DNA from 2 places in the Bacillus sp. m3-13 genome. Region 1 is predicted to be linked to the other one. Evidence: a T-box and tRNA genes for the amino acid it is inferred to sense, from the RefSeq annotation. Region 1 holds a T-box; the other holds one or more tRNA genes.

Region 1 (3,378 bases):
AGGTATAGGAGAACCTATAAACTCAAATAAAAAACAGCCCCTCAAAAAGGAGCTGCCTCATCCAATACTATTTCAATCCATCCTCTAAAGTTGAGAGCATTTCAGCTTTGTCCTGCTCAGAAGAATTCTCCCAAATTACTTCAAACAACACGCCTAAACCTGGAAGCATTTTTTCTTCGCCTTTATTGATGGCATCTAAGATTGTCTCTCTAAGCTGGTCTTGAGAATTTCCTTCCACATTCTGACGGATCGCATGACGTAAATTTAAATTCATCCTTATCACCTCGTAGGAAAAATAGTATCAACACATAGCATGTCCAACAGATGGTTTAATTATGTGTGCAATATGCGTATAATAACAGTATTGAGTAGCGGAAAAGGAGAAACAAGCATTGAAACATATAGAATCCATCAAGAACAATAAAGTGAAACAGTGGAAAAAACTCCAGAAAAAGAAAGAACGTGAACAGTCCGGAACATTTATTATTGAAGGCTTCCACTTGGTGGAAGAGGCTTTGAAAGTGGACAACCTTGTGGAAGAAATCATTATTTCTGAAGATCGTTCCATACCGAGCGAATGGGATCTCAACCATGTGGAACTTATTTACGCTGTTCCGAATGTCTTAAAAGAAATCAGTGAAACGGAAACGCCTCAAGGAGTCGCAGCAATTTGTCGCATTCCAGTGCAACACGACCTTACATTACAGCCTAACCAAAAAATTCTTTTACTAGATAATGTTCAAGATCCGGGAAATGTGGGCACCATGATAAGAACAGCGGACGCTGCTGGGATGGACATGGTTATTTTAGGAGAAGGATGCGCAGATCTTTACAGCTCTAAAGTAATCCGTTCCACACAAGGATCGATATTTCACCTGCCGATAGCGAGAGGCGATCTTAAAACCTATATCAAGCAGTGTAAGGAACTACAAACACCTGTTTACGGAACCTCTTTGCAAAACGGTGTACCATTTCAAGAAGTCCAATCATCCAATACCTTCGCGCTTATTCTTGGCAATGAAGGGAAAGGCATGGCTCAGGAACATTTAGAGATGACAGATCAGAACTTGTACATCCCGATTCATGGTCAGAGCGAGTCCTTGAATGTGGGGGTTGCAGCGGGAATTTTAATGTATTATTTACGCGGATAGAGTTGCATCCAGCACGTGTTTTCAATATAATATAACAATAGTTACATACTGAACAAAGCAATGAGAGAGGCAAGTAGCTCGTTTCAGTCCTTATCAGGGAAAAGGTGCCGCAGACTGAAAGCATCTTAAAGGAAGAATGAGTGAAGATTTCACCTCTTGAGTGACACTTGGACCAGCAGCCCACAGAAGTTGCTGTAAAGGTGGACCGGTTAGATAGCCGTTATCTGGAACAGAGCGAACAAAGAGTATTTTTGTCTTTGTTAACTAGGGTGGTACCGCGAATATCTCGTCCCTTTTTGAGGGGCGAGTTTTTTTGTTTTTTTATAGGCTCTGTTAAACGCCGCTGTTGATTTCCGCACTGGGCTTCGCTTTCCGAGGGGCGCTGCTTGAGCCTCCTCACTCCGTTGCGGGGTCTCAACCTACCGCTACCTCCCTCCGGAGTCTTCGCCCATTGCTCCAATCAACAGCTGGAAATCTTAACACCCTAATCATTTGCACACTCAAAAATGAACCAAGGAGGAATAGATGTGGAACAACGATTGAAGGAATTAGAGACGCTTGCCATTGAGCAGGTAGAACAAGCGCAAGACTTAAAGGCACTAAATGAAGTCCGTGTGGCTTACCTTGGAAAAAAAGGTCCCATCACAGAAATTTTAAAAGGAATGGGTAAGCTTTCTGCAGAGGAACGCCCGAAAATGGGAGCACTGGCTAACGTTGTCCGTGGAAATGTTGCGGAGAAAATTGAAGCAAAACAAGCTGAGCTTGAGAAAGCGGAGGTAGCGAAGAAGCTTGCATCTGAAACAATTGATGTAACGTTGCCTGGCCGTCCAGCACCAACTGGAAACCCACACCCTCTAACAAAAGTCATTGAAGAAATCGAAGACCTGTTCTTAGGAATGGGCTACACGATCACAGAAGGACCAGAAGTGGAAACGGATTACTACAACTTTGAAGCATTAAACTTGCCGAAGGATCACCCGGCTCGTGATATGCAAGATTCTTTCTACATTACTGATGAGATACTGTTAAGAACGCAAACGTCTCCTGTTCAAGCAAGAACAATGGAAGCGAATCAAGAAAAGGGACCTATCAAAATCATCTGTCCTGGTAAAGTTTATCGCCGTGATGATGACGATGCGACTCACTCCCATCAGTTTACGCAAATCGAAGGACTTGTTATTGATGAAAACATCAGTATGAGTGACCTTAAAGGAACGCTTGAAACTTTTGCGAAAAAGATGTTCGGTGAAGACCGTGAAATCCGTCTTCGTCCTAGCTTCTTCCCGTTCACAGAGCCTTCCGTTGAAATCGACGTGACATGTGCGAAATGTGGAGGTAAAGGATGCAGCATGTGTAAAGGAACTGGTTGGATAGAAATTTTAGGTGCGGGTATGGTTCATCCGCGCGTGCTTGAAATGTCCGGATATGATCCGAAAAAATATCAAGGATTTGCTTTTGGAATGGGACCTGAGCGCATTGCGATGCTTCGTTACGGCATTGACGATATCCGCCATTTCTATACGAACGATCAACGTTTTGTGAAGCAATTCAATCGAGTTTAAGAGGAGGGGAAATCATGTTAGTATCTTACAATTGGTTAAAAGATTACGTAAATATAGATGATATTTCTGCTGAAGACTTGGCAGAGAAAATTACAAGAAGCGGTATTGAAGTAGAAGGCGTGGAAGTGCTGAACGACGGAATCAACGGTGTCGTAGTCGGCCATGTTTTAGAAAAGGAACAGCATCCAAATGCGGACAAATTGAACGTATGTCAAGTGGACCTTGGAAAAGGGGAAACTGTACAAATTGTCTGCGGAGCTAAAAATGTAGACAAAGGCCAAAAAGTGGCTGTGGCAACAGTTGGGGCAGTGCTTCCTGGTAATTTTAAAATAAAGCGTGCTAAGCTTCGCGGCGAAGAGTCCAATGGGATGATCTGTTCCCTGCAGGAATTGGGAATAGGTTCTAAGCTTGTTGCCAAAGAATTCTCTGAAGGGATTTTCGTATTCCCGAATGAGGTGGAAGTTGGGACAGATGCACTAGAATACTTAAACCGCAATGACAAAGTGATGGAACTAGGGCTTACACCAAACCGTTCTGATGCACTAAGCATGCTGGGAGTGGCTTATGAAGTCGGCGCAATCCTTGGTCGTGACGTAAAATGGCCATCCACAGATTATGAAGCAAACAGCGAAATAGCTTCAGATTATATTTCCGTTAATGTGAAT
Region 2 (3,378 bases), 240 kb from region 1:
CTGCGACATGCGTTGGTTCGAATCCAGCTAGCCCAGCCAACTTTATAAAATGTATGCGGGTGTGGCGGAATTGGCAGACGCGCTAGACTTAGGATCTAGTGTCTTTGACGTGGGGGTTCGAGTCCCTTCACCCGCACCATACATTTATACTAGCCATTCATTTTCGCGGTCGTGGCGGAATGGCAGACGCGCTAGGTTGAGGGCCTAGTGGGGGCAACCCCGTGGAAGTTCGACTCTTCTCGGCCGCACCAAAAACACCGAAAAAATAATTTCAAAAAAGTGTTGACACAAAATGCTGGATTTGATATTATAGTTAAGTCGCCTCTGAGAGGGACATCAAATAAACAACTTATATGAAGCGCCCGTAGCTCAATTGGATAGAGCGTTTGACTACGGATCAAAAGGTTAGGGGTTCGAGTCCTCTCGGGCGCGCCATTATCGGGGAGTAGCTCAGCTTGGTAGAGCACTTGGTTTGGGACCAAGGGGTCGCAGGTTCAAATCCTGTCTTCCCGACCATTAAATCCCTTAGAATTTGGGGCCTTAGCTCAGCTGGGAGAGCGCCTGCTTTGCACGCAGGAGGTCAGCGGTTCGATCCCGCTAGGCTCCACTTTAATACTTTTTATGAAATACTTATCTTTTTGGCGGTGTAGCGACGAGCATTACTACATGAATTTGCTCCAAGTTGTCCCGACGGATTTACACCCTGAATTTGCTTGCAGAGGAAGGGACACAGACCAGTAACATTGGTGCCAGTAAATCTAATGAAATACTTTATCTTTTTGGCGGTGTAGCTCAGCTGGCTAGAGCGTACGGTTCATACCCGTGAGGTCGGGGGTTCGATCCCCTCCGCCGCTACCAAAAAGGACCCTTTAGCTCAGCTGGTTAGAGCAGACGGCTCATAACCGTCCGGTCGTAGGTTCGAGTCCTACAAGGTCCACCAGTTCTTTCTATACGCGGAGGAATACCCAAGTCCGGCTGAAGGGATCGGTCTTGAAAACCGACAGGGGTGTCAAAGCCCGCGGGGGTTCGAATCCCCTCTTCCTCCGCCATAATATTTTAGATGATATGGTGAGTATAGAGAAGTAATATTGTTATCGCGGGGTGGAGCAGTCCGGTAGCTCGGTCGGGCTCATAACCCGAAGGTCGCAGGTTCAAATCCTGTCCCCCGCAACCAAATGGTCCCGTGGTGTAGCGGTTAACATGCCTGCCTGTCACGCAGGAGATCGCCGGTTCGATCCCCGGTCGGGACCGCCATTTTTTATCTTAATAGTTTGGCTTTGTATTAAGGTTTACACTATTAATTATATTACGGCTCGGTAGCTCAGTTGGTAGAGCAATGGACTGAAAATCCATGTGTCGGCGGTTCGATTCCGTCCCGAGCCACTTTGATTTTAAATGCCGGTGTAGCTCAGTTGGTAGAGCAACTGACTTGTAATCAGTAGGTCGTGGGTTCGACTCCTATCGCCGGCACCATCTTTTACTAAGTAAATATTATTATGGCGGTTGTGGCGAAGTGGTTAACGCACCTGATTGTGGTTCAGGCATTCGTGGGTTCGATTCCCATCAGTCGCCCTTTTTAGCGGGTGTAGTTTAATGGTAAAACCTCAGCCTTCCAAGCTGATGTCGTGGGTTCGATTCCCATCACCCGCTCCATTTTTGTGGGCCTATAGCTCAGCTGGTTAGAGCGCACGCCTGATAAGCGTGAGGTCGGTGGTTCGAGTCCACTTAGGCCCACCATTTTTTATATACACCGTTTTGTTTTATTCCACCATAGCTCAGCGGTAGAGCATTCGGCTGTTAACCGAAGGGTCGTAGGTTCGAATCCTACTGGTGGAGCCATTCTGGGGAAGTACTCAAGTGGCTGAAGAGGCGCCCCTGCTAAGGGTGTAGGTCGTGTAAGCGGCGCGAGGGTTCAAATCCCTCCTTCTCCGCCAGAATATCTGGCCCGTTGGTCAAGCGGTTAAGACACCGCCCTTTCACGGCGGTAACACGGGTTCGAATCCCGTACGGGTCATCAAAAGTTGTGGTATTTTATAAATACTATGGCTTTTTTTATTTGTCCAAATTCTCCTCGTAAGTACTTCAAAACTTCTCTCCAAATAATGAAATTTGTTTGCATTTTATTTTAAAAATAGGAAATTCCTAACTCATACAATACCCTTCTGCGAAACAAACAAAACCTCATTTTGAAAAGTAAAATTATTATTTCAATATAATCTATCTGTGTAAGCGTGTACATTTATTCTTGTGGGCTATATTAAGCACAAAAACTTTTCGACAAAAACCAACACTTCTCCTCCTAATTTTTAGGCTAAATTTCTTGCATTGTAAACCCTTCCATAAATGCTGATATAACGCAATTTCAAGTAGAGCAACAATGAAAACGGTTTCCTTAAATTGCTTGTTTTTTACATACCAGTCTCTAAAAATAAATATTGTTGATTTATGTCATACGATTTCGACTTGTCGGATAAAGGAGAATATTATAAAAAAGAGAATAGTAGTGTATAACAATATTCTTTTTTATAAGGAATGATGGAAGGGTGAAAAAATTGATTGCTACGAGTGCGACGGATTTTCAGCTGCACCTTTTTCATGAGGGAACATTGAATAAAAGTTATGAGCTTTTTGGCTCACATTTAGTACGTCATCGTAAAAAGGTGGTAGGAACAAGGTTCACTGTATGGGCGCCTAATGCCAAGAAGGTGCGTGTAATGGGCTCTTTCAATGAGTGGAATGGTGAGGTGCATCCACTAGAAAAATTAAATAAAGAAGGTGTTTGGAGTATCCAAATAGATGAAGACCTATTGGGTCATTTATATAAATACGAGATTGTTACACAATCGGGTGAAATACTACATAAAGCGGATCCGTTTGCTTTTCATGCAGAAGTAAGACCTAAAACAGCGTCAATTGTGTATGACCTAGAAAGATTTAAATGGAAAGATCAGAACTGGCGCAGGAAAAAGAAACGAAAACTGGTTTATGAAAAACCGATGTTTATCTATGAGCTGCACCTTGGTTCATGGAAGAAAAAGAATGATGGAGAACTTTACTCCTACACAGAATTAGTTACGGAATTAATTCCTTATATTAAAGAACATGGATTTACACATATAGAATTACTTCCTTTAGTGGAGCATCCATATGACCGCTCATGGGGGTATCAAGGTACGGGGTATTATGCTGCGACAAGCAGATATGGAAATCCTAAAGAGTTAATGGCGTTTATTGATGCATGCCACCAAGAGGACATAGGGGTGATATTAGACTGGGTACCGGGGCATTTCTGTAAAGATGCTCATGGGCTATATATGTTTGATGGGGCACCTGTGTTTGAATATAAAAACTACCATGATCGCGAGAATGAAGTATGGG

What was found. A T-box is a leader RNA that pairs with one kind of tRNA and senses whether it is charged. The one in region 1 lies ahead of pheS (phenylalanine--tRNA ligase subunit alpha), so its partner is inferred to be a tRNA-Phe.
Region 2: it has a tRNA-Phe gene. The T-box ahead of pheS (phenylalanine--tRNA ligase subunit alpha) is inferred to sense a tRNA for this amino acid. The anticodon was not compared.

The regions. Positions count from the first base shown of each region.
Region 1 is NZ_ACPC01000019.1:363,737-367,114, forward strand. It holds gene M313_RS0112395 (nuclease-related domain-containing protein) at 1-30, shown strand, start outside; gene sspI (small acid-soluble spore protein SspI) at 68-274, opposite strand; gene M313_RS0112405 (TrmH family RNA methyltransferase) at 393-1,151, shown strand; T-box leader at 1,203-1,448, shown strand; gene pheS (phenylalanine--tRNA ligase subunit alpha) at 1,679-2,713, shown strand; gene pheT (phenylalanine--tRNA ligase subunit beta) at 2,728-3,378, shown strand, end outside.
Region 2 is NZ_ACPC01000019.1:124,746-128,123, forward strand. It holds tRNA gene M313_RS0111110 (tRNA-Gln) at 1-39, shown strand, start outside; tRNA gene M313_RS0111115 (tRNA-Leu) at 56-139, shown strand; tRNA gene M313_RS0111120 (tRNA-Leu) at 166-251, shown strand; tRNA gene M313_RS0111125 (tRNA-Arg) at 359-435, shown strand; tRNA gene M313_RS0111130 (tRNA-Pro) at 440-516, shown strand; tRNA gene M313_RS0111135 (tRNA-Ala) at 535-607, shown strand; tRNA gene M313_RS0111140 (tRNA-Met) at 782-858, shown strand; tRNA gene M313_RS0111145 (tRNA-Ile) at 863-940, shown strand; tRNA gene M313_RS0111150 (tRNA-Ser) at 956-1,049, shown strand; tRNA gene M313_RS0111155 (tRNA-Met) at 1,096-1,174, shown strand; tRNA gene M313_RS0111160 (tRNA-Asp) at 1,178-1,254, shown strand; tRNA gene M313_RS0111165 (tRNA-Phe) at 1,311-1,383, shown strand; tRNA gene M313_RS0111170 (tRNA-Thr) at 1,398-1,473, shown strand; tRNA gene M313_RS0111175 (tRNA-His) at 1,500-1,572, shown strand; tRNA gene M313_RS0111180 (tRNA-Gly) at 1,580-1,653, shown strand; tRNA gene M313_RS0111185 (tRNA-Ile) at 1,661-1,737, shown strand; tRNA gene M313_RS0111190 (tRNA-Asn) at 1,765-1,839, shown strand; tRNA gene M313_RS0111195 (tRNA-Ser) at 1,844-1,934, shown strand; tRNA gene M313_RS0111200 (tRNA-Glu) at 1,943-2,014, shown strand; gene glgB (1,4-alpha-glucan branching enzyme) at 2,553-3,378, shown strand, end outside.